4 regions of the Enterococcus sp. DIV0174 genome follow, and region 2 is predicted to be linked to each of the others. Evidence: predicted binding sites of a transcription regulator. Region 2 holds the regulator's gene; each other region holds the start of a gene.
What was found. The regulator NrdR, encoded in region 2, represses ribonucleotide reductase genes. The targets are predictions, from matches to a motif close to ACACNATATATNGTGT.

Region 1: a site for NrdR is predicted at 5,666-5,681, ahead of pnuC (nicotinamide riboside transporter PnuC). Genes of this name have one in related genera too.
Region 3: a site for NrdR is predicted at 6,102-6,117, ahead of nrdH (glutaredoxin-like protein NrdH). Genes of this name have one in related genera too.
Region 4: a site for NrdR is predicted at 3,003-3,018, ahead of nrdD (anaerobic ribonucleoside-triphosphate reductase). Genes of this name have one in related genera too.

What each region holds. Positions count from the first base shown of each region.
Region 1 covers NZ_CP172881.1:482,263-489,917, forward strand. Annotated here, with positions in the region: gene IGJ93_RS02325 (TraX family protein) at 1-539, shown strand, start outside; gene IGJ93_RS02330 (DUF969 domain-containing protein) at 716-1,405, shown strand; gene IGJ93_RS02335 (DUF979 domain-containing protein) at 1,407-2,351, shown strand; gene pcp (pyroglutamyl-peptidase I) at 2,368-3,012, shown strand; gene IGJ93_RS02345 (hypothetical protein) at 3,091-4,386, shown strand; gene pnuC (nicotinamide riboside transporter PnuC) at 4,898-5,647, opposite strand; gene IGJ93_RS02355 (endonuclease/exonuclease/phosphatase family protein) at 5,865-6,935, opposite strand; gene gloA2 (SMU1112c/YaeR family gloxylase I-like metalloprotein) at 7,077-7,457, shown strand; gene IGJ93_RS02365 (PepSY domain-containing protein) at 7,552-7,655, shown strand, end outside.
Region 2 covers NZ_CP172881.1:1,189,694-1,197,348, forward strand. Annotated here, with positions in the region: gene mutM (DNA-formamidopyrimidine glycosylase) at 1-306, shown strand, start outside; gene coaE (dephospho-CoA kinase) at 270-911, shown strand; gene IGJ93_RS05760 (hypothetical protein) at 1,103-1,435, shown strand; gene nrdR (transcriptional regulator NrdR) at 1,705-2,205, shown strand; gene IGJ93_RS05770 (replication initiation and membrane attachment family protein) at 2,219-3,601, shown strand; gene dnaI (primosomal protein DnaI) at 3,601-4,527, shown strand; gene IGJ93_RS05780 (hypothetical protein) at 4,557-4,976, shown strand; gene IGJ93_RS05785 (tRNA (adenine(22)-N(1))-methyltransferase) at 5,573-6,274, shown strand; gene IGJ93_RS05790 (Nif3-like dinuclear metal center hexameric protein) at 6,271-7,392, shown strand; gene pepT (peptidase T) at 7,408-7,655, shown strand, end outside.
Region 3 covers NZ_CP172881.1:2,323,898-2,331,552, reverse strand. Annotated here, with positions in the region: gene IGJ93_RS11140 (PTS mannose/fructose/sorbose/N-acetylgalactosamine transporter subunit IIC) at 1-449, shown strand, start outside; gene IGJ93_RS11135 (PTS system mannose/fructose/sorbose family transporter subunit IID) at 436-1,242, shown strand; gene IGJ93_RS11130 (MgtC/SapB family protein) at 1,355-2,065, shown strand; gene nrdF (class 1b ribonucleoside-diphosphate reductase subunit beta) at 2,501-3,466, opposite strand; gene nrdE (class 1b ribonucleoside-diphosphate reductase subunit alpha) at 3,512-5,671, opposite strand; gene nrdH (glutaredoxin-like protein NrdH) at 5,796-6,020, opposite strand; gene IGJ93_RS11110 (FeoA family protein) at 6,431-6,904, shown strand; gene feoB (ferrous iron transport protein B) at 6,901-7,655, shown strand, end outside.
Region 4 covers NZ_CP172881.1:1,922,193-1,929,847, forward strand. Annotated here, with positions in the region: gene IGJ93_RS09160 (ABC transporter permease) at 1-2,056, opposite strand, end outside; gene IGJ93_RS09165 (ABC transporter ATP-binding protein) at 2,046-2,813, opposite strand; gene nrdD (anaerobic ribonucleoside-triphosphate reductase) at 3,118-5,301, shown strand; gene nrdG (anaerobic ribonucleoside-triphosphate reductase activating protein) at 5,447-6,049, shown strand; gene IGJ93_RS09180 (MFS transporter) at 6,134-7,654, opposite strand.

The DNA of each region.
Region 1 (7,655 bases), 710 kb from region 2:
ACCAGTTGCTGACGGGAGCCTATATCAATCCTTTGACACATCAACCTGATTACTTTTTATTTTTAGGCCCGCACAATATTTTTCTTACGCTATTTCTTTTATTTTGTATGATGTGGGTGCTAGCTACGATGAAACAAAGTAGTGTGGGACAAAAAATTATGTTGATCCTGACATTTTTGATTTTATTGGTGCTTACAGCAGCATCAGAAGGAGGCATCTATCTGATTCCAATGATGTTGCTGATGTTTGTTTTCAAAGAAGAGGGACAAAGAAACAAATTGTTAATTGGGATTTTTGTTTATACCATGATTTTACTTGCCCTAGCTATTTCTAGTTACATGCAGACGCCAGTGAATCAAAGTTTGTATGATTATTTAACTTTTGATAACGAGTTTATGATGGTGACAGTTATTCCATTAATTGCATTATACAATGGTCAATTAGGTGGGACTAATAGCAAGTGGAACAAATATTTCTTCTATCTTTTTTATCCTATTCACCTCTGGATCATTTATGTTATCTTCTATTTTGTACGTTAACGCTGTCGTAAAAAATACTGTAATCGCTGGATGACTGATTACAGTGTTTTTTTATTTTGTCGATTAATTGACAGAATTTTCGCACATTGATGTCTTTTCATTCGATTTCAACTATATTTTCATTCAAATTTGTTTTATAATTAAAAAATATCTTGTCATTTGGGGGAGGAAAACAAATGGAGAATTATCTAAGCCTTTTAGGCGTTTTAATTGTTATTATTGGTTTTGCACTAAAATTAGATTCAATTTTGATTGTGATGGTTGCTTTAGTCGTAACTGCTTTAACAGGTGGGCTAGGGATTAATGGCATGCTTGAGTTATTGGGTACCAGCTTTGTAAATAATCGAGGCATGGCTATCTTTATTATTATCATGTTAGCAACAGGAACGTTAGAAAGAAATGGATTGAAAGAGTCTGCTGCGACTTTGATTCAACGATTCAAAAAAGTTTCAGCTGGCATGATTATCGATATCTATGGCGTTTTCCGGATGATTTTTGCTGCGTTTAATGTGAGCTTTGGGGGCGTTGCAGGATTTGTTCGTCCAATTATTCTACCAATGGCATTAGGCACAGTTGAATCAAAAGGACTGAAAGTTCATCCAGAACATGAGGAAGAGCTTAAAGGAATGGCATCTGCTATGGAAAATATTTGTTGGTTCTTTGGACAAGTTTTATTTATCGGTGGTGCGGGCGCCTTGCTAGTACAGTCAACATTGAAAGACTTAGGTTATGAAGTGACCTTAGGACAGTTAGCGCTGGTTGAAGTACCAGTGGCACTGACTGCATTAGTTGTTTCTAGTATTTATTTCTATTTAAAAGAAAAGAAATTAGCAAAGAAATATTATTCTCAAGAAAAGGAGCAATAAGATGAATTTTTTTACGAATCCTGATATTTTATTAAGTGATAAATTACTTGAAATTTTATATATCATCATGGGTCTAGTCTTAGTTTATACAGGGCTACGAAATCTACTTGATAAAACGAATCCACATCGTTATGGCTCAGCCTTTTTTTGGGCAACGTTAGGTGTGGTGATTGCAGCCGGCCGATGGTTGCCACCACTAGTAAGTGGTATCTTGATTTTTGCTATGACGATTCCAGCAATTGCGAAAAGGGTGAGCAAGGGTGATAGTCGTTTGCCTTCAAAAGAATATATGGAAAAAATGTCAAGCAAACTAGGCATGAAGATTTTTATTCCAGCGTTAAGTATTGGGGTATTTGCAATTTTGTTTGCCTTATTCACCAAATTAGGTGCTTTAGTTGGAGTTGGAGTTGGTGTCTTTGCAGCGATGGCGATTTTGATGTTCTTTTCCCGCGACAATCAGCCTACAACGTTCTTAGACGACGCAGCTGATATGTTAGGAACAGTTGGTCCGTTGAGTATGTTACCAATGCTACTTGCTTCATTGGGCGCTGTGTTTACCAGTGCAGGAGTAGGAACGGTGATTTCAAATGCTGTTGGTACAATTGTTCCTGAAGGAAACGTGAATATTGGGATTATTATCTATGCAGTGGGAATGGTTGTCTTCACAGTAATTATGGGGAATGCCTTCGCAGCAATTACAGTCATGACTGTTGGGATTGGTGCACCGTTTGTCTTTAGTCAAGGAGCAAATCCAGCGCTGATTGGAATGGTTGCTTTAACTTGTGGTTTTTGTGGAACGCTCTTGACACCGATGGCTGCAAACTTTAATATTGTTCCAGTCGCTATGTTAGAAATGAAAGACAAGTATGGCGTAATCAAAAATCAATTATTTATTGCTTTATTTATGTTAGTATTCCAAATTGCTTATATGATTTTATTTAAATAATTAGGAGGAACAAAAGATGAAAGTATTAGTAACAGGTTTTGATCCATTTGGTGGCGACAAAGTAAATCCAGCTTATGAAGCTGTAAAAAAAATGCCTGCAGAAATTGCGGGAGCTGAGATTATCAAACTAGAAGTACCAACTGTTTTTGGAAAAAGTAGCCAAGTAGTCAGAGAAGCAATCAAAGAGCATCAACCGGAAATTGTCATTTGTGTTGGACAAGCAGGAGGTCGCTCAGCTGTTTCATTTGAACGAGTAGCAATCAATCTAGCAGAAGCACGTATTCCTGATAATGAAGGAAACCAACCGTTTGATACGGCATTGGAAGAAGACGGACCAGCCGCTTATTTTACTACGTTGCCAATCAAAGCAATGACTAAAAATGTTCACGATCATGGACTGCCAGCATATATTTCTTATACTGCAGGAACATTTGTCTGCAATGATATCATGTATCGTTTACTACATGTCCTTCATACAGAATTTCCAACAATTCGTGGTGGCTTTATCCATGTGCCGTTTTCACCTGATCAAGTAATCGAACGTCCAGTGGGTACAGCATCTATGTCATTAGCTGATATTGCCGATTCACTAACGTATGCGGTCGAAGCTGCAATTGAAAATGAACAAGATATTTCTGGTAATGCAGGTACAACTCACTAATAATTAGCAATCAAATAGTAGAGGCTGGCAACTAACGACTCGTTAGATCCCAGCTTCTTTTTTTAGGAGGGAAACGTTATGGAAGAATGGAAAGCAGTATTTGAAGAATGGTTTCCCAAAGAACTAAATAAGAAAAGTTATCCAATTAAAGTATCAAAACAATATACCAGCAATCAACGCTTTGAAATTTATGAACGGTTGACGAAGCCACAACGCAAATTAGTTGATAAATACCGTCGTTACTTAATCAATTCACGTTTTATGGAAGAAAATTATTTGGCTGCTACGGATTGGGTATTTGCTGACTTTAAAATCAACCCTTTTTTTCGAACTTCTCGAAGACAAGAAAAGTTGTATTGTGATTGTGGACGAGAATTAAAGGTTCAATACATCGTTAAATCCCCAAAAACAGGAAAAATTCTAAAACTAGGAATCAATCACTTTGCCGAGCATCTGCATGTTTCACCAGCAATTGCAAATTCAATCCATCAAGGGATGACACAAGTTGATTTAGCATTGGATGAACTATTATGGTTAAAACAACAAAATATCGAATTTCCTGAAGTGTTATGGCAAGAATATCTTTTTTCTTTGTACCATAACCGACGATTGAAACGACCGTATTTACCAGACGTTCATTTGGCTAAACGAGTAGCAGATTTTCGACAAGCTCAGATGCCCATTTACTTAGCAGATTATCAGGCAATAGAACATGAAATCCAAAAAATCAGTGAGCAGATTGCTGATCAGCCAAAGAAAAGTCGAGCAAAGAAGGAATTATTTGAAGATTTTACAGAAGAGTTAACGAGGAACGTTGAAGAATTTTTGACAAATTACCGTGCATTTTTACGAAAAGATTGGCAAGCTGTCTTGATGGATACAAAGGAAAAATTACCAAGCAGTTATTTTGACTTATTGATTGCTGAATTACGTTCGTTCAATCGAGAACAGCCGACGCATCAGTTGACTGAAGCGAAGGTGCGCGCACAACAACAACGTTTTATCCAACCGGCTATTTACATCTTGATTTGGGAAAAATATGCCTATTATGGTTTTACAGAAGGCTTTTTTGATAGTTTGCCGAGAGTTATCCGTAATGGATTTTTAAAAGCCTTACGCCGAGAAAATACGAGTGAGCAACTGTCGAGCATTGAAGTCAAATCAACTAGTAAAAAGCTGACTGAACAAGAATGGCAAAGCCTTGCTCACTCACTTCATGGCAAAAAAGTAGCCGAAGTGATTGTTGATTTTGAACAACGGCAGTATGTCTTTTCAGAAGAACAAAAAACAGCGTTAGATTATTATCAAAAATTAGAACACTCTCTTTATTTAGAAAAGCCAGAAGTTAAAGCACTATTGAAAGAATTGCTATAAAAAAACTACTGTGACGAAAAGTCACAGTAGTTTTTTGTTCGTTGCTTTAAGCTGTTCTTGATACAACCTTCGCCAATAAGAATTTCTTTTCTAAACTATTTTTAGAAAAATTTCCTTATTGGTTGAAGCTAACCATTTTGCGTCACAACCTTATTCACGGTGTTCCCAAAGCAACTCCTCGAAATAATTCACAACTGTCCAAAAACATGAAAAACTATTTTTTGCCAGTTGCTCATTATTTTGTCAGAGCTGAACGTTTTGCGCCACAACCTTATTCACGGTGTTCCCAAAGCAACTCCTCAAGATAACTTGCATTCACTTCAAAATATGAAAAGCTATTTTGAGTGTTTGCTCATTATCTGTTCGGAGCTAAACGTTTTGCGCCACAACCTTATTCACGGTGTTCCCAAAGCAACTCCTCAAGATAACTTGCATTCACTTCAAAATATAAAAAGCTATTTTGAGAGCCTGCTCGCTATCTTGTCGGAGCTAAACGCTTTGTGCCACAACCTTACGCGTGTTGATGTGTCTGATAATATTCTTCTTCCATTTTTTGCATTCTTTCACGTTCTTTCTGGTTGTACCAAGGAGAAACGGTGAAGGCCAATACATCGTTTAGCAAATAAACAGAGCTGTTAACAAACATTGCTAGACTCGCAGAACCATGTGTAAATGATACATACCAAAGAACCATTTGAGCCAAACCAGATGCTAACCACCAATAATATTGATTGTTGTATCGCAAGAAGCTGATGATACCAGCTGAAAGACTGATTGAAAAGGCAATCGCATCAATCCAAGGACGAGGATCATCAGTATAACGACCAATCAAGAAACCTGAAACAAAATAAACAAGAATAGTACCGATAATTGCGATGAACCAACTTTTACCAGTAAATTTACGAATTTTTGAAGCCATATTGTGATTCCATTCTTTACTTAATAAAACGGGAATATCCAAAGTTACCATATAAGCAATTTGTTCACCTATACTTAAATAATTTTTAGCTGAAAAGCCGACAATGATGAAACACATAGCAGATAAAATGCCCAAAACACCATTAACAGATTTCGCAGCGTTGATCGATAAAATACATAAAACACCTAAATTAGTCCCGATAAAAGCAACAATCGACAGCCAAGTAATGGGGCTATTTACGAGTGTCATGATTTGACAACCCAGACTAAAAAAGAAAAGATAATAATTTTGTTGAGGCCAACCTTTTAGCTGATGAGCTAGAAAATGAAAATATGATTTCATGTATAAGAACTCCTTTAGACACAAAATGTAGTGTCTCTAGATTTTTTTACCACAATCTATTGTATGCTTTTAAATGATAAAATCTAGTCTTACAATTTAAAAAAATCTGTGTTATGATATTTTTATTTCAAATTTCTGCAAAAAACAGAAAAGATTTCAAAGCGTAAATCAAACAAAAAAGCCATTAGTCAATTACCTGACTTTTGGCTTTTCTTTTTCATTGTAGAGAGAATGTCATCTGAACCGGATTATGATCTGAATAAGCAAATTTCGTATCAATTACTTGAATATCTTTAATTGAAAGATTATCAGAAACCAAAAATCCATCAATTAACGTGACGAAAGTTTTGTCTGGTTGATAAGCTTCGTTTAAATTGCGTACAGAAGGAACTGCTTTTTCTGCTAAATCTTTTCGAACGATGTGCATGCCTTTCGGTAAAAGTTCTTCAGGAAACGCATGTGTCCAACTCAAATCTTCTTTTGTTTCGCCAAAAATTTTCTCGCTATCCGGCAACAGAGTGTGATTATAATCACCACCTACAATGATATAATTTTTTTCTGCTTGATCTTTTTTGATTTGTGCGGCTAATTTTTTGATTTGTGCTTTTTGAATTGCAGGATCTTTTGTATAAGCAGAGAGATGTAAATTATAAAGTGAAAGAAATCTGCCATTTGCAACAGGAATTTTACTTACCGTAAATGCACGGTCTAAGTCAAAAAACTTATTGAACCCAGTTTCGATGGGTAAAGAATAGCGTGTACTTTCAGCAATCGTTCCTTTACTAAAAGTGACCAACCCAGATTGTGATTTACCAATTGGTTGTGTGATTGGATAAAAAAGATAAGCCGAGTTATAATTTTGACCATAAACAGATGAATAGTCACTAAAATTTTGTGAAAGAGTGGCAACTTCATCAATGTTATATGAACGAGTTGCTTTCTTGTCAACTTCTTGAAAGAAGGCAAAGTCTGGTTGGTGTTCTTGGATAACACCTTGGATTTCCTGTAAGTTATGTTTAACATTTTGTTTACTAAATGCTCGTGACTCAGTGCCGCCATCCATAAAAAAACTATAATCGGGCGGATAGGCCGCATAACCAATATTATAGGTCAGGATTTGATAGTCTTGAGCTGTCTGGAGATCTTTGGCTGAACTACTTGACTGAATAGTAAGATCCTGGTTGTCAGCTTCTCGGTGATAGCTTAGATACACGTAACCAACATAGCCTGCTATAATAAGTGCAAGAATTGCGAATATTGATAAAAGTATTTTTAGTAATTTTTTCATTTTCTCCTCCTTAAAATATCTATATCTTAGCAGTAATTTAATTAAGAAGCGAGGAGTTTGTGTTCATGACAACCGGATTAAATCATCAGAGTTCTAAAGATTGTACCAATAAATTTTTTTGAGTTAAGAAAGGGAAAAAGAATGAATTTATCAACCATCCACCATGTAGCAATCATTGTTTCTGATTATCAAAAATCGCGAGAGTTTTATGTCGAAAAACTAGGCTTTGAAGTAATTCGTGAGAACTATCGCACAGACAGAGGTGATTACAAACTAGACTTAAGACTAGGAGAGGCTGAATTGGAGATTTTTGGCATTGCTTCTGCACCAGCAAGACCAAACTATCCAGAAGCTTGTGGGTTGCGCCACTTAGCTTTTAAAGTCGATCAGATTGAAGAAGTTGTAGCTGAACTTCAGCAAATGGGTATTGAGACAGAGCCAATTAGAAAAGATACTTTTACAGGTGAAAAAATGACGTTTTTCTTTGATCCAGATGGCTTACCACTTGAATTACATGAATAGATAACAAAACTGTCACTTCTTTTTCACTTGCTTCGATTTTTCCAAAAACAGAGTCTTGGTATACTGAAAAAAATTGGGAAAAGGGAGTAGGCAAATGAAAAAAATCGTTCTTACTTTGGCTGCTTTAGTGTTTGTTGGCGTTGCGGGTGGAATGGGCTTGTTAAATGCAACTTTTCAACCAGATGATTTGAGTGAGCA
Region 2 (7,655 bases):
GAAGCATTATGGGAAGCAAAAATCCATCCAGAGCAGCCCGCCAATACATTAAAAGGAAAAGAAATTGCAGCACTTCGCTTAGCAATCATTGATGTATTGGGAAGAGCGGTGGAAGCAGGTGGAACAACCATTCGTAGTTATCTCAACGCACTTGGTGAAGCAGGTAGTTTTCAAATGGCACTTCATGTTTATGGTCAAACAGGCCAGCCATGTGTGCGTTGTCAAACACCAATCGTCAAAACAAAAGTTGCACAAAGGGGGACTCACTATTGTCCAAAATGTCAGCAACTGAAAATACCAAAGTAGGTTTTGTTTTAGGTTTAACAGGAAGCATTGCAACAGGTAAAAGTACAGCTGCTGAAGTCTTTAAAAAGCATGGGATTCCAGTAATTGATGGTGATGTAGTAGCAAGAGAAGTCGTCGAGCCTGGAACCGCTGGTTTGTCTGCAATCGTTGAAGTGTTTGGTAAACAGATCTTAAATGAAGATGGTACGCTAAATCGAAAACAATTAGGTGCCATCGTGTTTGCGGATAACGAATTACGCCAAACATTAAATCGTGTGTTAAATCCGTTTATTCGCGGACGTATCAAACAACAAATTGCTGAAAAAAAACAGCATAATCCTTTGGTTGTTGTTGATGTTCCTTTGTTGTTTGAAGGACATTATGAACGTTACATGGATGCTGTAGCAGTTGTCTATACCACAGAAGCGATTCAGCTCGAACGATTGATGAAAAGAAATCAGTTGACAGAAGCTGAAGCGTTGAAACGAATAAAGACGCAATGGTCGATTGAAACGAAAAAAGAACGAGCTGACTTTTTGTTTGATAATACTCAGACAAAGGAAGCGTTGGTTCAACAAGTTGAGTTGTGGTTAAAACAACAATCGTTTATCACAAATGAAAAATAAAATAAGCAAAGTGCTTCGTCGGTTGAACGAAGTGCTTTGCTTTTTATTTTAGTGACTTTAAGTTGTTTGCAAAGCATGTAAAATGAAAATCACGCGTTTAATCGCGTGGACGAAAGGATTAGCTAGTCGTATATTTTGAGTATCTTGTTTATTTTTGTTATGCTAAAGATAAGAATAAGGGAGGGATTTGTATGGGCAATATCAAGAATCAAAAAGATAAAGTTGTCGGATCTGCCAAAGAAAAAATTGGTAAGTTACTTGATAAAGATGAATTAAAAGATGAGGGTCGTGCACAAGCTGAAGTCGGTAAAAAGAACGCAGACCAATACAAAGCACGAATTGCTGAATTAGAAGATCAACAAGCAGAAAAAGAAGCACGCCAACAAGATTTAACACAAGAACGAAAAAAAGAAATGTCTGATCGAACAAAAAAACCACTCCCAGATGCTGAACATATCCCTGATGAACAAAAAATCGAAGAGCAACGGTTAAAACATTATACTGGTATTGAAGAAAAATTGTAGTTTTTAGAAAGCATGAAGTAATGCGTTCAAAAGCAGACAATTAAAAATCATTCACAGTTTCGTTTCAACCGGCAAATGAGTTGTGATAAAATTTTGTCACAGCTCATTTTTTGCGAAAAATGAATAAAAACGCTTTATTAATGATGGAAACTGCATCTTTTTAGCTGGGAAAGTCGCTTAACATAAAAGTTTCATGTTATAATGCAACTAACTATGAAAGAGCAGAATGTTCTTTTTATAAAACTTAAATGATACATGAGGTGAACTAAATGAGATGTCCAAGATGTCAACATAATAATTCCCGTGTTATTGATAGCCGTCAAGCAGATGATGGTCGGGCGATTCGTCGTCGACGTGAGTGTGAAAATTGCTCATTTCGTTTTACAACATTTGAAAGAATCGAAGCTGCACCATTACTAGTTATTAAGAAAAACGGTGAACGTGAAGAATTTAATCGAGATAAGATTTTGCGAGGGCTGATTCGTTCAGCTGAAAAACGTCCAGTTGCTATGGAACAAATGGAGCAAATTGTGAACCATGTGGAAAATCGGGTTCGAAGTTTAGGAGAAAATGAAGTATCAACCAATTTAATTGGAGAATATGTCATGGAAGATCTCGTTAATTTGGATGAGATTGCATATATTCGTTTTGCAAGTGTCTACCGTCAATTTAAAGATATGTCCGTGTTCCTAAAAGAACTACAAGACATCGTGGAGAAGGCAAAAGAAAATAACAAATCCAAAGATGACGAAGACGAAAGTACAGAATAAAGGGGGCATTTCCTTGGAAAATGCTTGGAAAGAGCTTCAACCAAAAAATATCTACCAAGGAAGAAAGCAAAGTCCTTTAAAAGAAGAAAGCCGAAATGCGTTATTACATCTTTACCAACCCTTGATTGGGGGAGAAGCGCTTAGTCTTTACCTTACTCTTTTGACAGAAATTTCTTTAGAAACTGGCCAAGGACCAGAAGGACTTCACGCAGATTTATTGAGTAGTCTTGGTTGTGGTATTCCTCAATTTTACGAAGCACGAAAAAAACTTGAGGGAATTGGCTTATTAGATGTTTATTACAAAGAAGATCCTAGCCTAGGAACGTGCTTTCTTTATGAATTGTTAGAACCAATGTCGGTGAAACAGTTCTTTATGGATTCTGTTTTAAGCTTTTTACTATTAGAAAAGGTTGGCGAGCGTCGCTTCGACCAGTTAGTCAAGCGTTTCGAGCCAAAAAAATTTTCAACAGAAGGTTATCAGAAAAAAACCAAAAAATTTTTAGAAGTATATCAATTCAATGAAGCTTCATTTGACGCTGATAAACAGCAAATCGAAAAGCTGCAAGAAACATTTACTGAGCAAGCAAAAACCAAGCGATTGTCTGAAAAAAGTACGATTGATTGGGCTTTTTTAACAAACTGGTTACAAAAGAAACATATTGAAAAACCAGAGGAATCAATTATCAAACAACTCGAAATGTATCAGCAATTGTATGGTTTGGATGACTTAGCTTTAGGTGAAAAAATCGTTGAAGCATACGACTTCACAGAACAAAAAGTGTCTTTGAAAGAACTTCAAAAAATCTTTTTAGCAAACCCGGTTAGTCAATCATCCGTGGTTAAAGTGCCTGTAGAAACTTCAGCCACTACCGAAACCACAAAGGCTGAACCAGTTACGAAACAAGGACAGTTGTCTGCAGCCTCTGTGCAGTTGATTAAAGAGGCCCAAAGTGTTCCACCAATGAAATACTTAGAGTCAATCAAAAAAGAAAAAAATGGCTATGTATCTAAATCAGAAACGTGGTTGATGCAAGAACTTGTTTCTCGTTCGGGACTTCCAAGTAGTGTCATCAATGTGTTGCTGAACTATGTATTAGTTATCAAAAATCAAGCAAGTTTAGGGACAAACTATGTCAATACGATTGCTAACGAATGGGCACAACAGAAAATTATGACAGCAGAAGATGCGATTGCTCATATTAAAAAGAAAAGCCAAGAAAGCGCAGAGAAAAAGCAAACGAGAAATTACACAAATACTCGTCGAAACGTACGCCGAGAAAAATTACCTGATTGGGTAAATCAACCAAAAGACGAGAAGAAAATCAGTCAAGAAAAACAAGCGGAAATTGATCGGCGCTTTAAAGAATATCTTGCTAAAAAGGAGGGTGACAACTAATGGAAGATGTTGGAAGAGAATTAAAAAAGATCATCAGTAAACGCAACTACCAAGAAAAGTATGCCGAAATGATTCAAGAAGTATTGAATGATTCAGATGTTCAAGCCTTTTTGGCAGAACATCAAGAACGTTTAACACAAGCAGATATTGAAAAAAGCTATGCAAAACTTTATGAATTTGTTCAAGAAAAGCGAAAATATCAGAAAAATGATCCGACAATGATTGCACCAGGATATGAACCAAAACTAGTGTTGAACTTTCATTATGTGGATGTCACCTATGTGCCGACTGAAGCATTAATTGCTCGACAAAAACAAGAAGAAATCCGTAGTCGTGTGAAAGCAATGGATATGCCTAAAGATATTCAAACGGCTACCTTTGAAGGATTTGAGCAAACAAGTGGTCGTAGTGATGCCTTTTTTGAAGCATTTAATTTTGTGGAACAATACACAAAGGATCCTAAAGGCTATCACAAAGGGCTATATTTAGTTGGAAGCTTTGGTATTGGAAAAACTTATTTATTAGGTGCAATCGCACACGACTTAGCTGTTGCAGGGTATACAACGACACTCGTTCATTTTCCAACATTTGCAGTTGAAATGAAACAAGCAATTGGTAAAGACCAAGTTTCGGATAAACTTGATGCGGTAAAACGTTCCCCTATCTTAATGATGGATGATATTGGGGCCGATGCCATGAGTAGTTGGATTCGTGATGAAGTATTTGGCGTTATTTTGCAATATCGAATGCAAGAACAACTACCGACCTTTTTCTCATCAAACTTTACGATGGATGAGTTAGAAAAACATTTGTCTGTCACACAACGTGGCGATGAAGAACCTTTAAAGGCCAAACGTATTATGGAACGTATTCGTTATCTAACAAAAGAAATCGAGATGACTGGGAAAAATCGTCGAAACGGCTAAAAGTGAATAAAAGAACGGAGATGTGGTTTATGAAGCGTATAGTATCTTGCTTAACCTTAGCGACAACCTTTTTATTATTGACCGCCTGTGGGAATCAGTCTACTAATGATGAACAAACAGCTGAAACGACTTCTAATTCGTTGGCACAAGATCAAAGTGTTTTTACTGGGACTGTTGAAGAAGTGACTGAAAGCGACGATGAGGATCAAATCGTTCGTGTGAAATTAATTGACGTCAAGGCAAAAATTGATCCTGAGAATATTGGGACCTCATTTGCGAATGACGGTGTCATCTTAAATGCGCCAACAGATAAAATCAAACCTAACCTGGACGCATTGTCTGAGGGAACAGAAGTCGAGTTGACCTTGGCTAAACAACCTGTGATGACAATGTCGTTACCACCGCAAATTCCAGGAAATTCAATTATTCAAGTTTTAGCTATCCAATAATTAATGAAGCAAACCAACCGGTTTTTTCATTTCGTACAAGTGACGAAGTGAAGAAACCGGTTTTTCTGTTTCGTGAAAAAATTGAGAGTTACAGTGCGGAAGTGGTGAAAAGTGCCGTAGATGCAGCTAAATTAGTCTAACGTTAGATCTAGCAATGGAAAATGCTCCTGCCACAGTTTACTCTTTTTTTCTAATTCTTTCTGGTTATTTATCTTATTTAGGAATTCGGAACAAAAAATTTGAAGTTAGGTATGTAGAAAAATCAATTTACAGTCTGGTTCTTGGTGAATTGATCTATCACTTTCAAGGAAGACGATACCACCAAGAGGAAATAGCTAAGAGCCAAAAAACTAGCAATCTTCTTAACACGCAAAACGCGATCTAAAGAGGAATCACTCAGTGTTTTCGTCCAATGAAAACCTATTTGCTGGTAATTATTGTTGGTTTTGTTTTAGGTGATGCCACATTACCATTTATTTACATTCATTTTATCTAGAAGTAATCGGGTTGGTCTGGTGGAAAAAAGGATTTTCTGTCACATCTCTCTCCTTATTTTATAGAGGAAATGCTATAATGATTGGAAAAGGAGTGAAGTTATGAACCATTTAGAGTTGTCGCAACGCCTAGCTACTGTAGGAGAGTTTGTCCCTGCAAAAGCTCGTTTAGCGGATATTGGCTCAGATCACGCCTATTTACCGGTTGCTTTGATGTTAAAAGGAAAAATTGAGTTTGCAGTTGCTGGTGAAGTGGTGAAAGGTCCATTTGAGTCCGCACAAAAACAAGTGAGAAAAGATGGCTTGGAAGAGCGCATTGTTGTTCGTTTGGCGAATGGTTTGGCAGCAATTGAACCATCAGATGAAATTAATGCTATCACGATTGCTGGCATGGGCGGCGCATTGATTCGTGATATTTTAGAAGCAGGGAAAACACGCCTAAATCAAAAAGAACGCTTGATCCTTCAACCAAATATTGGTGAGCGCACGCTTCGTGTCTGGTTACAAGAAAACCAATATCAGATTATTGAAGAAGTTATTTTGGAAGAAAATAAAAAAATCTACGAGATTATTGTAGCGGAAAAAGCTACTAGTCCAGTAATTTATTCTCCAGAAGATTTGATGTTTGGACCTATTTTACGACAAATGAAGAGTGAGATTTTCCAAGTAAAATGGCAAAGAGAGCTTGCACAGCGCGAAGCAATCGTTCAGCAAATGATTGAAGCAAATAAAGGAGATAAAATCAGCGAACGCCAACAAAAATTTGAAACTGAAATCAAACAGATTCAGGAGGTGTTAGGATGATTAATGCACAAACGTTCATTAATCGCTTTGAACAGTATTGTCCACAATGGCTCGCAGAAGAAGGAGATCCAGTCGGGCTACAAATCGGCACATTGAATAAACCAATTCAAAGAGTCATGATGACGTTAGATGTTCGTCCTGAAGTAGTCGAAGAAGCAATTGCTAAAAAAATCGACTTACTGATTGCCAAGCATCCACCGATTTTTCGTCCAATAAAGCAGTTGACTACGGATGAACCGCAAGAAAAAATGTATACAGATTTATTGAAACATGATATTGCTGTTTACGCTGCACATACAAATATGGATATTATCTGGGACGGGTTAAATGACTGGTTTTGTGAGCGACTAGGTGTTCAAGTCGAGAACTATTTAGTGAAAACACATGAAGTAGGGTATAAAAAATTAGCAGTTTATTTACCTGTTGAGGATGCGACAATCATGCGTGAAGCGCTTGCAAATGCAGACGCAGGCCAACTAGGTGAGTATTCAGGCGCAAGTTTTACCTCCGTGGGGCAAGGTCGTTTTACTCCTTCCCAACAAGCGCATCCAGCGATTGGAACGTCTGGTAAAGCAGAAAAAGTGCAAGAAGCAAAAGTGGAAGTGGTTTTTCCAGAAACAATAGAGAAAACTATTCTTCAAGTAATGAGAGAGAATCATCCATACGAAGAAATCGCTTATGATTTGTTTTCGATTGATGCACCAGCACAAAGTTTTGGATTAGGACGTGTCGGAACATTGCCAAAACAGTTAGACCTAACAACATTCATTGAAAAAGTCAAAATAGCACTTCAAGTCGATGACTTACGTGTGGTTGTACCGTCACAACTAACTGAGCCAAGAGTTCAACGAATTGCGATTTGCGGTGGAAGTGGTGAAAAGTTTTATCCTTCTGCGTTGAAGCAAGGCGCAGATGTTTACATTACAGGTGATCTCTATTATCATACAGCACAAGACATGCAAAGCGCAGGTCTGATTGCGATTGATCCTGGTCATTATATCGAGTCATTATGCAAAGAAAAATTTGTTGAAAAGTTTGAATCTTGGAAACAAGAAGAACAATGGGATCTTGATTTTTTTGTTTCTGAAACGAATACCAATCCATTCCAATTTCATTAAAAAGGGGCAGATATTATGTATGAAAATCTTTTACCACGTTTTTTAAAATATGTGAAAACTGAAACACGCTCAGATGCGACAAGCACAACGACACCTTCAACAGCTACACAAATCGCTTTTGCGCAAGAGCTCAAAAAAGAATTAGAAGAACTAGGATTATCTGATGTTTTTTACAATGAGGAAAATGGATTTGTAATGGGAACTTTACCAAGTAATGTAGACTATCCTGTTCGTTCAATAGGCTTTATTTCCCATATGGACAC
Region 3 (7,655 bases), 1.1 Mb from region 2:
ATGTTTTCTTGCTACACCGCATTGATCGTGCAATTGATGATATGAAGATTAGTCGAATCCCTCGGCTTGTGTTATCAGGTTCTTTCCTATGGGGATTATCACGTGCGATTCCAATCTTGTTGATGTTACTTGTCGGTGATGCTGCTGTTTCAACAATTACTGAAAATACGCCTGCTTGGTTGATGGATGGACTAAAAACAGCTGGTGGTGTATTGCCAGTAGTTGGTATCGGAATCTTGCTACATTATCTTCCTACAAAACAATATATTCCATATTTGCTTTTAGGTTTCTTTTTAGCTGCTTATTTGCAAGTCCCAATGTTAGGTATTTCAATTGTGGGTGTGATTGCAGCAATGATTGTCTTTAAACGTGATAGCGAAAAAGCAGCAAGTGTTCAAACAGTAGCAAATACTGGAACTTTCGAGGGAGGATTTGATGGTGATGAATAATCAAAAACTAACAAAAAAAGAATTAAACGCAATTAGTTGGCGTTACATTTTAGGAAGTCAATTGAACTGGAACTATGAACGGATGATGAGTTCCGGGTATTTATACGGAATGTTGCCTGTCTTGAAAAAGTTTTATGGTGAAGATCCATTGGAATTGCAAGATATGTTACGAACACATAATCAGTTTTTTAACACAAACGCGATTTTTGGGAATTTGATTATGGGGATTGATGTCGCAATTGAAGAAGAAGATGGCTATCGAGCAAAAGATACGATCGTTGCGTTAAAAACAGCGTTGATGGGTTCACTTGCAGGTGTTGGGGACTCGTTATTCCACGTGATTTGGGGAACAATTTTTGGCTCAATTGCGGGTACCTTAGCTCAGAGTGGTTCAATTGTGGGATGTGTCATCTGGATTATTGCCAATATTGCTTTGTTATTTGGTCGAGCGGCTTTATTGCCATTGGGATATAAACAAGGGGTGAAGTTAGTTACGACCTTAAAAGATAAGTTATCTGCTTTTACGAATGCAGCGACTGTCTTAGGAGTTACGGTTATCGGGGCATTGATTCCTTCCGTTGTGAAAGCAACTGTACCGTTTGTCTATAAAAAAGATGGCGTAGAACTAGTGATTCAAGATACATTGGATGCTATTTTACCTGCACTAGTACCAGTGTTATTAGTTTTATTAACTTACTGGATGTTAGGTCATAAGAAATTGAATTCCACACGCGTTATCTGGATTATCTTGATTTTATCGATTGCGTTAAGTGCACTAGGAATTTTGGGCTAATCGTAAAGAAGACATGATTGAAAAGAAGACGACCAAATCAATGAGTATTTGGCTGTCTTCTTTTTTCTTACCCATAAAAAATGTGCTATATTGAATGGGAGGAGATGTTGAAATGGCAGATATGGTATTAACGATTCCAGAGATTACCTTGCGTTTAGGCTTGGCGATGTTATTTGGGGGCGCGATTGGTTTTGAAAGACAATATAAAAATCGTCCAGCGGGAATGCGCACACATATTTTAGTTTGCATGGGTGCATGTATTATTGCTTTGATCCAAGTGGAAATAGCTGGTGGGGCAGTGCAAGACGCAATGCAACATCCAGATCTTTCAGGTGTGATTCGTTCAGATGAAGCGAGATTGATTGCTCAAGTTGTTAGTGGGATTGGTTTTTTAGGTGCTGGGACAATTATTGTAACAAAGCGCTCGGTGACTGGATTGACAACGGCGGCCTCTCTTTGGGCAGGAGCCGGCCTAGGGATTGCAATCGGGATGGGTTTTTATTCGATTGCGATTATTAGTTTCATTGGTGTGATGATTGCTTTGACAATGGTTAAGCGAATTATTCACGTTCCAACGACAAAAAAATTAGAGATCCAATTTATTCACCGACAGGAGACCAAAGATTTTTTGTCTGATTATTTTGAAGCGAGAAAAATTAAAATTGAAGATGTGAATTTTGATGTTAAATTTGTCGAAGATTATCGCATTTACACGAATATTTACACAATTGATTTACCAAAAGGAATGACTTACACGGACGTGATTGAGGAACTTTCCACGTATAAAAATATTACTAAGTTGCGACTAGTTAGTCTTTCTTGATGAGCAGGAAAGAGGTTGTGGCGCAAAGCGTTCAGCTCTGACAAAATAATGAGCAACTGACAAAAAATAGCTGTCCATATTTTTGGGACAATTGGGCGTTATTGTGAGGAGTTGCTTTGGGAACACCGTGGAAAGAGGTTGTGGCGCAAAGCGTTTAGCTTCAAGCAATAAGGAAATTTTTCTGAAAATAGTTTCGCATATTTTTATGAAAAAAGACTTATTGCCGAAGAAGTTGCTTTGGGAACACCGTTTACTTACAAAAAGAGACGGGGACAAAACGAAAGACCCAGTCATTTTTAACACATGATTAAATAGAAAAACCACCTAAAATCACCGTTTTTTAAAACGAATTTTAGGCGGTTTTTTCTATTTGGGAAACCTTTGTTTGCTGAGAGAAAGTCTTGATAATTTTCTCTCAAAGATTATCAAGTTTTCTTATTCTAATCCAATCAAATAGTCATCATCTTTCATTGCTTCCACGTGACCTAGTAAATAGCCGTTCCCTACTTGAGAGAAGAAGTCATGGTTGCTTGTACCAGTTGAGATTCCATTCATGACGATTGGATTGACATCATTTGCGGTATCTGGGAAAAGTGGATCCATCCCCAAATTCATCAATGCTTTATTTGCATTGTAACGCAAGAAAGTTTTTACTTCCTCTGTCCAACCCATTTCATCATATAACTCTTCTGTATAACGTTCTTCATTTTCATACAATTCATAAAGTAAATTGTACATCCAATCTTTCAATTGTTCTTGTTCTGCTTCAGGTAACTCGTTGTAGCCGAGTTGGAATTTGTAACCAATATACGTTCCATGAACAGATTCATCGCGGATAATCAATTTGATGATTTCAGCAACGTTTGCTAGTTTATTATTTCCTAAATAATAAAGAGGTGTATAAAAACCAGAATAGAAGAGGAATGTTTCTAAGAAAACACTCGCTACTTTTTTCTCTAAAGGTGTACCATTTTTATAAATCTCATTGATGCGTTCCGCTTTGCGTTGTAAATAGATGTTTGTATTGGTCCACTCAAAAATTTCTTCGATTTCTTTTTTGGTATTTAATGTACTGAAAATAGAAGAATAGCTTTTCGCATGAACAGATTCCATAAACTGAATATTGTTTAAAACAGCTTCTTCATGTGGTGTACGGACATCATTTCGTAGCTGATCCATTCCGCTTTCTGATTGGACCGTATCAAGCAATGTCAAACCACCGAATACATGACCAACGGTTTCTTTTTCTAGTTCAGAAAGTGTCCGCCAGTCATCTAAGTCATTTGAAAGTGGGATACGAGTATCTAACCAAAACTGTTCCGTTAACTTTTCCCAGGTAGACTTGTCAATAATATCTTCGATTTCATTCCAGTTAATTGCTTCATAATAAGTTTCTGACATGAGTTTGCTCCTTTATTGATTGTCGTTTCTAAATTCGTTTGCTTGTTAAATGACACAACTTTCACATTGGTTGCTACCGATTTCTTCTGCATCATCGGTAAAGGTACGTACATAATAAATTGATTTCACGCCTTTATGGAAAGCATAGTGACGTAAAATGTTTAAATCACGTGTCGATTGTTTGCTACTTGTTTTCCATTCATATAAGCCTTCTGGAATTTCTGAACGCATAAATAAAGTTAAACTCATTCCTTGATCGACATGCTTTTGTGCAGTTGCATAAATGTCGATGACTTTGCGCATATCCATATCGTAAGCAGAAGTGTAATAAGGAATCGTTTCATTTGAAAGATAAGGTGCAGGATAGTAGATTTTACCGATTTTCTTTTCTTGACGTTCTTCAATCATTCGCGTAATCGGATGAATACTTGCACTTGTATCATTAATGTAAGAAATTGAACCGTTTGGCGCTACAGCCAGACGATTTTGATGATATAGACCATCTTTCATAATCGCTTGTTTTAACTCTTCCCAATCTTGTGCAGTTGGGACGAAGATACCTTCAAATAATGCTTTTACTTTTTCAGATTTTGGTTGGAACTCGCCAGTGATATATTTGTCAAAGTAAGAGCCATTCGCATAGTCTGATTTTTCAAAGTTATGGAAAACTTCCTTACGTTCACGAGCAATTTGATTACTTTCAACTAATGTCCAATAGTTCAGTAACATGAAATAGATATTGGTAAAGTCCAAAGAATCTTCAGAGCCATATTCCATTTGTTCTTTTGCAAAGTAAGTGTGTAAGCCCATCGCACCTAATCCAATGGTATGATTTAGTTGATTTCCATTTTGAATTGGTGGCACAACATCAATATCAGAAGCATCAGTGATGTAGGTTAAGGCACGAGTCATTGTTCGAATGGATTTTCCAAAGTCGGGACTGTCCATCAAGTTAACAATATTTGTTGAACCTAAGTTACATGAAATGTCTGTTCCTAACACTTCGTATTCTTGTTTGCCATTGATGACAGAAGGCGTTTGAACTTGTAAGATTTCAGAACATAGGTTACTCATAATGATTTTACCGTCGATTGGGTTTTCGCGGTTCGCTGTATCAATGTTGATGATATAAGGATAACCAGATTCTTGTTGCAATTTTGAGATTTCATTTTCTAAATCGCGTGCTTTGATTTTTTGTTTCCGAATATTAGGGTTGGCTACTAAGTTGTCATATTCTTTCGTGATGTCAACATAAGAGAATGGAACACCATATTCTTTTTCTACACTATAAGGACTAAATAAATACATTTCTTCGTTTTTACGAGTCAATTCATAGAACTTATCAGGAACAATAATCCCAAGAGAAAGTGTTTTTACCCGGATTTTTTCATCAGCATTTTCTTTTTTTGCAGATAAAAAGGCAACGATATCTGGATGGAAAACGTTCAGATAAACAACACCAGCACCTTGACGCTGACCTAATTGATTTGAATAACTAAAGCTATCTTCGAATAATTTCATGACAGGAACGACACCGCTGGCTGCGCCCTCGTAGCCTTTGATAGGAGCCCCTGCTTCACGCAAGTTGGAAAGAGTGATTCCGACACCGCCACCAATGCGAGATAGTTGTAGAGCAGAGTTGATTGAGCGCCCAATCGAGTTCATATCGTCAGTAACTTGTGTTAAGAAACAAGAAACTAATTCGCCACGGCGTTTACGTCCAGCATTCAAGAATGAAGGAGTTGCAGGTTGGTAACGTTGATGGATCATTTCATCAGCTAAAGCCAACGCAAGTGCTTCGTCACCATTTGCAAAATATAAGGCATTAAAAGCTACGCGGTCTTCGTAAGATTCAAGGTAAGCAGAGCCATCATTTGTTTTTAACGCATATTGAGAATAAAATTTATAAGCTGCCATAAATGACTTAAAGGTAAAGTGTTGGTCTGCCAAAAATTGATACAACTTTTCAATAAATTCATCAGAATATAATTGGATAAATTCTGCTTCGATATATTGATTTTCAATCAGATAATCGATTTTTTCTTTGATTGTTGGAAATGTCATCGTATTTGGTTGTACATTTTCCTCAAAAAAAGCTGCAAGAGCTTCTTTATCCTTATTCAAAGGAATTTGACCGTTAACTGGTCGGTTAATCTCGTTGTTTAACTTAAAGTAACTGACATCTTTTAAATTTTTAAGACTCATAAGTACGCCCAACCTTCTTTTCTTTTTGTTTAGTTTTGGAGAATCGTGCTTTAAAAAAGGATTTGGGGCTTTTGGTCGAGCCGTCAAATCCAAGTGTACTACCTATTTTTAGTTGATAAACAAATTAGCTAGCTAATCTGCGTAATTGATCTGGACGGAAACCAATAACCGTTTCAATCTCAGAAGTTGTCACAGGGACGCTTTGGAATCCTTGTTCTTTCAACCAATCAATTGCTTCTGGTTTTTCGTCAATATTTACTTCTTCAAAATCAATTTCGTTATCAGCTAAAAAACGTTTGACCATTTTACATTGCATACAGTTGTTTTTAGAAAAAATTTTTACGTTCATCGTTTGTGCCTCCTCGTAACACATTTCATCGTTATCTATAATCAATAGTATAAAACTCTTAGTAAAAAAGTCAAACAGGAAACACTATATATTGTGTTGTGGAAACTGTGGAATACTAAGTTTTGTGTTTTTTGAAAAACAATTGAAAGCAAGTATCAGTAAGGGAAATCCCATAATTAAGTAAAAATAAGCTGTGGATAACCACTTAAAAAGATTTTTTTTCTCATCAAATTAAAAGAATCTATAACAAAAGTGTAATCTTTCACAATGCTAATTGACTTTCTCAATTGATGGAGTTATTCTTGTTGAGAATGATTATCAATCGTTGTTCTGTTCAACAAAAATAAATAGAAACAAAAAGGAATGAAATCATTTCCCCACATGATTTTTTTCACAAGAAAGGATTTCGGATGGAAACTTTAGCACAAGCAAAACAGAATTTAGTTTACCAAATTGTCAAAATCCAGACAAAAGAGTCTGTCAAAAATCATTTGCAAAATTTAGGAATCATCCCAGGAACCAAAATTGTGGTTGTGAATTTGTCAGGGGAAAACGCAATTCTTCTATTAAAGAACAATCGAATTGCTGTAAATCGAGAATTACTAGCACAGATTTTTGTGAAGAAGCCAGATTCTATAGCAGAAAGCTGGACATCTCTTGATCAGCTGACTGTTGGCGAAAGCGCGACAGTGGTAGCTCTTCATGGACAAGGTGCGGTGAAACGACGCTTAATGGATATGGGCGTGACGAAAAATGTTCGAGTAGCGATTCGAAAGTTAGCACCGTTAGGCGATCCAATCGAGATTACTTTACGTGGATATGAATTAACATTGCGAAAAAAAGAAGCTGAATTGATTCTTGTTCAAAAGGAGCGAAGTGAATGAGTATTGAAGTTGCGTTAGTTGGTAATCCCAACAGTGGGAAGACGAGTTTATTCAATGCGTTGACGGGAGCCAATCAATATGTTGGAAATTGGCCAGGGGTTACAGTCGAAAAAAAATCAGGTAACCTAAAAAAACATCCAGCAATCCACATTCAAGATTTACCCGGCATTTATTCTCTCTCTCCATATACACCTGAAGAAATGGTTGCTAGAGAATATTTGATTCATGAACGCCCAGATGTTGTGTTGAATATCGTAGATGCGACTAATTTGGAAAGAAACCTTTATCTCACTACGCAGTTACTTGATTTAGGTATTCCGGTTGTTGTCTGCTTAAACATGATGGATGTGGTCAAAAAAGAAGGAAAGACAATCAACCTTGATAAATTGTCTTATGGGTTAGGCGTGCCAGTTATTCCAATGAGCGTTGTCAAAAACCAAGGACTTGAACGTGTCTCAAAGTTGTTAACCAATCAAGAAACCTTTACCGTACCAGAACCATGCGAATACGATCCACGATTGGAAGCAGCATTAAATGAAATTGAAGATGTCTTGCATTTTGATTTCACAATAAAAAATCAGCGTTGGTATGCTCTAAAGTACTTTGAACGAGAAACATTAGCTAGTTCTGAATTAGAGCTAACAACGCAACAAACAAAAGAAATTGAAGAGTTGATTCAGTTAACAGAAAAAATTTTTGCAGAAGAAAGTGAAACTATTCTAGTCAATGAAAGATATGAATTTATCACACA
Region 4 (7,655 bases), 730 kb from region 2:
GACAAGTAATCACATAAAGCAGCACATAGACAACCACAAGTAGTCCACAGACTAAGTATGCAAGCCAGTAATCAGCAGTCTTAATGTATTGAGCAAAGACATTAATTGCAAAAACGGCATGCAAAATACCTAAAATCATTGACGGGAAAAAGGTAATCGCATTTTGCCCATAAATCATCAAACTTACTCTTCTTTGTGGGATACCTAGTTTCGTAAGTAAATGATAATTTCCTTTTTCTTCTTCTGCTTCTGCTAACTGCCGTACCATTAAGATACTACCCGTCGTAATGACAACAATCATCCCAACGAATAACGAAACAAACGTGTAACTCCCCGTTTGGCGATAAACCGAACGCATCTGTGGATACCTTGCTGTAAAATTCAAGCGTGCGGACTGCCCTGTTTCTTTACTCGTATCAGCAAAATCTTCCGTTGAACTATCTTCAAATGCCTCATCGTCTTCTGTAACTTTTGCAACGATTTTCCCAGTCAATTGCTGCTGATTGATTTCATATTGATACGCAACAGAATGATTCCAGTTGATTTCAACTTTTCGATCCAAAATCTCATTAATAGCTTCATTATTTCCACCAGTTACATTCCAATGAACAACTTGATACGCCGCTCCTGGTGTTGCGTGATAAATTTTCTCACTGACAATCAATGTTGGGCCACTGTAACGCATCGCGCTCTCACCTAAGACATCAGGATGGATGGATTGAATTTTCAAAGCTGTTTGATTCGGCAGGTAGATTCCCTTTCCATAAATCGAAATATTTCTCACTAATGACTGGACTTCATCCAACAATACCGTGTGCTTATCCGACTTCAATCGAATGTTTGGCAATCGAGGATTCATTTTTCGGAAGTCTTGATATTCTTTCTCTGTAATTAAATTCACCAGTTGAAACTCTTGCCCATCTTCTACTTGTCCAAGACGAAAATCATGTACACTTCCAACTACTTTATAGTTCAATATCATTTCTTGTGTAATTTTTTGCTTTTCTTTAGCTAAAATCGGTGCAATAAACTCAGCTGTTTGGGCATCTAATTGATAATCCGTTGCGTTTTCAATGTCCGTTGTATGCGTCAATAAGGTAGATAAGGAAGTCACCCCACCAATCGTAGCTAAAGAAACACCTAAGATCAACGTAATCAAGGAACTTGTTCGCCAGCCTTTCATCAGATGGATCTGAGTATTGCCAATCATCAACAGATTAATTCCACGGTAACTAACTTTCCATTTACTAAAACTATTGAGCAAGAAGCGTAAAGAAAAACAGAAAAACAGATACGTACCAATCACGCATAGGATAAAAATCAAGAAGGGATAACTAAAAATCAACCCAAATTGAGCACCATTTTCAACTAACCAAGTCAAGTACTCTCGAAAATGAATTGCCCCAAAATAACCACTTGTCAGCAGAAATAAGCCGATAATACCCAACAAACGATGTCTGGTTCGCAAACGCATTTTTTTACTAACCACTCGCTCTGTATTACCAAAGCTTTGAATCATCGGGTAACGCCAAATCTTCCAAGTCGAGTGTACCGACACAATCAAAATAATCAGAAAAAATGCAACCAACGTATCGACAATGGACGACCAAGAGACAAAAAATGGACTAGTAATTTGCATTCGCATCATTCGGACTAAAATCATTTGAAAGAGTTTTGAAAAAATAATTCCTAACAGAATTCCTGTTATACAAGAAAATAAGCCAATCACCATCGTTTCAATCAGATAGATAGAAGAAATCTGAAACTTACTTACACCAAACAATTGATAGATACCGATTTCTTTTTCACGACGGTTTAGAAAAAAACGATTCGCACTAAAAACAAAAAACAGTAATACCAAGGTAATCATGAACGTTCCAAAACCGAGTGCACCGTCAATAGAACCATCTTGACTGGCACGGCGAACTAACGATTGATCGTACGTCATCGAATTGAAGGAATAATAAATCATAACTGAAAAGGTCAGACTAAAAAAATAAATCAAGTACCCTCGCGACTGTCTAAGTAAACTTCTGGCAGCCAACTTATAAAGCATTGATTTTGCCACCTCCCCCGATTGTCGCTTGCATATCGATCACTTTTTCAAAAAATTCACTTCGCGAGCCACGACGAACAACTTCAGAAAAAATCACACCGTCTTTGATAAATAAAATGCGATTACAATAACTTGCGGTGTAAGGATCATGGGTCACCATCAAAACAGTTGCTTTTTCTTTTTGATTCATCAACGTTAAATAATTTAATAATTCTGTTGCTGATTTTGAATCAAGAGATCCTGTTGGTTCATCTGCAAAAATAACTTTTGGATGAACAACCAAGGCACGCGCCGCCGCAATTCGCTGGCGTTGTCCAACCGATAATTCATCTGGGTAGCGTTTCATGATTTCTTCAATATCGAGTAGCTGTGCCACATGTAAGACACGACGCTCCATTTCTTCTTTCGGTATTCGTTCCACTGCTAAAGGCAACAAAATATTATCTTTTGCATTCAAGGTATCTACTAAATTAAATTCCTGAAAAATAAAGCCTAATTGCTTTCGTCTAAAATCACTAAGCTGACTACTCTTCATTTTAGTGATTTCTTTTCCTTCAATCGTGACACTTCCCATAGTTGGCAAACTGATCGTCGATAAAATATTCATCAAAGTTGTTTTCCCTGCACCACTTGGACCCATGATTCCTACGAATTCTCCTTCGTCCACAGTGAAAGAAAGATTGTCTAGTACTTTGACGGGTGCTAATTTATTTCCATAAATTTTACTGAGATGTTTCACCTCAATCATTCGTTCCATGTGTTTGCCCTCCTAAAATATTCCTCACTACTTTTATTATACTTGCATCGTAGCATAGTCTTTTGTTTTTTTCTCTTTAGTTTTTGTCACTTGGAGCAAAAAAAATGTTTTTTTATTTTTTTAATTTTTTTTTATTCATTTTATAAATCCTGTACTTTCACGTTTTCACTTTTTTTCACAAGGAAATATACACCATATATGGTATATTCACTTATTTATACATCGACAAACCCACTACATATAGTTGCCCGTTTCACTGATTTGTTTTATGATAGACAAGAACAATTTAGTAGGAGTTGAGAAGATGAAGGTAAACTATAAAGAAATTCCAGCCAATGAAGTACAAGCATCAACAATCAAAATCATCAAACGTGATGGTCGTCACGTCGACTTTGATGAACAAAAAATTAATGAAGCACTAGTGAAAGCTGAAAAGAAAGTTCATGGCTCTTTATCTCCACTTGCCTATGAACGTATTCAGACAATCGTTGATTTAGTCGTTACTGAAATCAATAGTCGTTTTGTTGAAAATGTTAAAATCTATGAAGTTCAAAATATCGTTGAACACATTCTACTTGAAAAAAATGAATATGAACTTGCTGAAGAATATATCAATTATCGGACACGCCGTGATTTTGAACGTAGCAAAGCAACTGATATTAACTTTTCCATCGAAAAATTGATTAACAAGGATCAAACAGTCGTCAATGAAAATGCGAACAAAGACAGCAATGTTTTTAACACGCAACGTGATTTGACTGCCGGAATCGTTGGTAAGTCAATTGGCTTGAAGATGTTACCTCCTCATATTGCCAATGCACATCAAAAAGGCGATATCCATTATCACGATTTGGACTATCATCCATATACACCAATGACTAATTGCTGTTTGATCGACTTTAAAGGCATGTTAAATAATGGGTTTAAAATTGGAAATGCTGAAGTTGAATCACCAAAATCAATTCAAACAGCAACTGCCCAAATCTCACAAATCATCGCCAACGTAGCTTCTAGCCAATATGGTGGCTGCTCGGCAGACCGTACAGATGAATTACTTGCCCCATTTGCTGAATTAAATTACCAAAAACATTTAAAAGATGCAAAAGAATGGGTCGAAACAACTGAGCGACAAGAAGCTTATGCCAAATCAAAAACGAAAAAAGATATTTTTGATGCGATGCAAAGTTTAGAATATGAAATCAATACGCTGTTTACCTCTAACGGACAAACACCTTTTACTTCTCTTGGCTTTGGTCTTGGTGAAAATTGGTTTGAACGTGAAATTCAAAAAGCCATTCTACAAATTCGAATCAACGGACTTGGAAGCGAAAAGCGGACAGCTATTTTTCCAAAACTTATTTTTACCCTCAAAGCTGGCGTGAATCTTGCTCCAACTGATCCAAACTATGATATCAAAGAATTAGCTTTGGAATGTGCAACTAAACGGATGTATCCAGATATTTTAAATTACGATAAAATCGTTGAACTAACTGGTAGCTTCAAAGTCCCAATGGGTTGTCGCTCATTTTTACAAGGCTGGAAAGACGAAAATGGAACAGAAATCAATGTAGGACGCATGAATCTAGGTGTTGTCACACTAAACTTGCCTCGAATTGCAATTGAAGCAAAAGGAAATCAAGAAAAGTTTTGGCAATTATTATCTGACCGTCTTGAAATCATGAAAGACGCACTTGTTTATCGTGTAGAACGTTGTAAAGAAGCTATTCCTGCGAATGCGCCTATTCTATATATGTATGGTGCTTTTGGCAAACGTCTGTCACGTACAGATGCCGTTGATGAATTATTCAAAAACCGTCGGGCAACTGTCTCTCTTGGTTATATTGGTTTATACGAAGTCGCCTCTGCTTTTTATGGTGGTGAGTGGGAATCAGATCCGGAAGCAAAAGAATTTACCTTAGCTATTCTTAAAAAATTAAAAGCCAATGCAGATAATTGGGGTGATGAATATGGCTATCACTTTAGTGTATATTCAACACCAAGTGAAAGTTTAACTGATCGTTTCTGTCGTTTAGATACTGAAAAGTTTGGCATCATTGATAACATTACAGACAAAGAATACTATACAAACAGTTTCCATTACGATGTTCGTAAAAATCCAACACCTTTTGAAAAACTTGATTTTGAAAAAGATTACCCACAATATTGTTCTGGTGGTTTCATCCACTATTGTGAGTATCCAATGTTGCAACAGAATCCAAAAGCATTGGAAGCTGTTTGGGACTATGCTTACGACAAAGTTGGTTACCTTGGAACAAATACACCAATCGACCACTGCTATGAATGTGGTTTTGAAGGTGATTTCACTCCAACAGAACGTGGTTTTGAATGTCCTGAATGTGGCAACCACGATCCAAAAACTTGTGACGTTGTTAAACGTACTTGTGGTTATTTAGGTAATCCACAAGCTCGCCCAATGGTTCATGGACGTCATAAAGAAATTTCTTCTCGTGTAAAACACATGAAATAGTCCATTACCCGATTGTAAAACTGAAAGTTGTGATAAAAATCAAATTGCTTTTTGTCACAACTTTTTTGATAAGCACTTTTCCACTAATTTAGATTACTTTGGTAGCTAAACTGCAAGAACTTATACTATAGAAAGAAGTGTTTTGATGAGAAATCCAAAACCAAAAGAATGGTTAGCTGAAGATTATAGTCAAAATTATATTGCTGACTATAAAGCATTTAATTTTGTCGATGGCGAAGGTGTCCGCAATAGCTTATACGTCAGTGGTTGCCTGTTTGCTTGCGAAGGTTGTTTCAATAAAGCAGCTCAAAATTTCCGCTATGGAAAACCATTCACTCAAGAACTAGAGGAACAAGTAATCGAAGACCTTCGCCATGATTATGTTCAAGGTTTGACCTTACTTGGTGGGGAGCCCTTTTTGAATACAGATGTTTGTTTGCAAGTTGTTCGTCGAATCCGTCAAGAGTTTGGTCATACTAAAGACATCTGGTCGTGGACTGGTTATACTTTTGATGAATTGTTACAAGACTCCGAAGATAAGCTAGCTTTACTAGCAGAAATCGATATCTTAGTTGATGGTCGTTTTGATCTTTCCAAACGTGATTTGAAACTACAATTTCGTGGAAGCAGCAACCAACGAATTGTCGATGTTCAAAAATCTTTAGCACAAAATAAAGTCGTTATCTGGGAAAAATGTTTCGACGCTACTCAAACATACGAGCAAATCAAAAAACAAGATTTGATTTGACAAGAAGCACAACCAGCTACCAGAGTTGATTATTCAGTCAACTTTGGTAGCTGGTTGTTTGTTTTCCTATTTTAAATTTATTATTTAAACATTCGGTTGCTTTGGCCACGCCTCTTGATAAGGATGTCCGGTTAATTCTTCTACTACATCTTTTGCTTCTGGTGTCACCATTGCTTTCAAGCCACCATCTTCCAAACGATCAATTTCATGTTTCAACACTTCATGCGTTTCACGATTCAATTTAAACGTCAGAGCCATCACTAAAGCACAAGAAATCAGAACGACGGGTGCAATAAAGAAAATCAAGGCGATGCCCGTTTGAATATGGTGAGGGGTATTCGTAAAATTCGTCATTGTTTTTGAATCAAAACCAATCGCTGCTAGTAAAATCCCGGCAATCCAAGAAGCTAATGCACCAGTTGATTTTCTAAAGAACGTCATCACTGCTGCATAAATTCCGGCACGATCGCCTCGAGTCATCATGCGGTCAACATCTGGAATAAAGGGAAAAACATTCCAAGGTGTAAATTCTAAAATTGCACGCGCACATTGATAAAATACGGAAATAATTACTAAGACCCAAAAAGCATTTTGGATGTGCAGTGCCCAAGTTAAGAGGTACCCAACCATCGTAACAATAATCGTAACGTAGCTTAGCATAAATAAGTAACGAGGGCCACGAGTTAACATCAGGCGTGCAGCCACCAATGTTGCAATGATTCCAAAAATGGAAAGTGCTTGAAGTGTCCACGGTGTATCCTCTTTTACGCCATGAATACAACAAATAATAAAAGTTGGTAACAACGTAGAATAAAAATCTTTCCCAGTAAATGATAATAAGTAAATACCTAAATGTTGACGAAATGCTCGATTTTTGAAGGTTGAAAAATAATCTTGGACTGTTTTCTTCATAAATTCGCCTAAAGATAATTTGGGTTGACTTTCTAACTCTGCTAAAAATTCAGGCGTTAGCGGACGTTCCCACGTTGTTCGGTAAGAAATAAAAATCGCAACAACAAAAATCACCGTCCAAATAATGCCCGTAATCAGATAAGCATTTTGGTTTTCCATATGCTGCAACGCTGCTAATACTAAGAAAACAAGTGCTGTCCCCGTTGCAGAAATAAACATACGCGAGCTAGATAAAATCGTACGCAGATTATAATCATCGGTCATTTCTGTTGGTAAAGTTTCCCACGGAATCAAAATCATGGCAATTGCAAGTTCGATTGCTACATAAATAACTAGATAATAGATCCAACTATCTGCCTGAACCCAGAACAACGGAAAGAGAATCGTAAACAAAATTCCGCCTAATAAAATAAAGAAATGACGACGTCCGAAACGTTGACCTAATTTTGTCCGATAAAAGCCATCCGTAATCGCACCAAAAAATAACGAAAACATGGCGTCAATGATCCGACCAATCCCTGTGATTGCTCCGGCAAACGCTGGATTGATTCCTTGACTCAACACGAAAGCGAAAATAACACCTGAAACGATATTATTCCAACCACCACCCATTAAATCAGTTAATCCATAGGCAACTCCTCGACCAATTGTAATTTTTTTCGGTTGATAAACCCACTGCTTATTTTTGTCCATT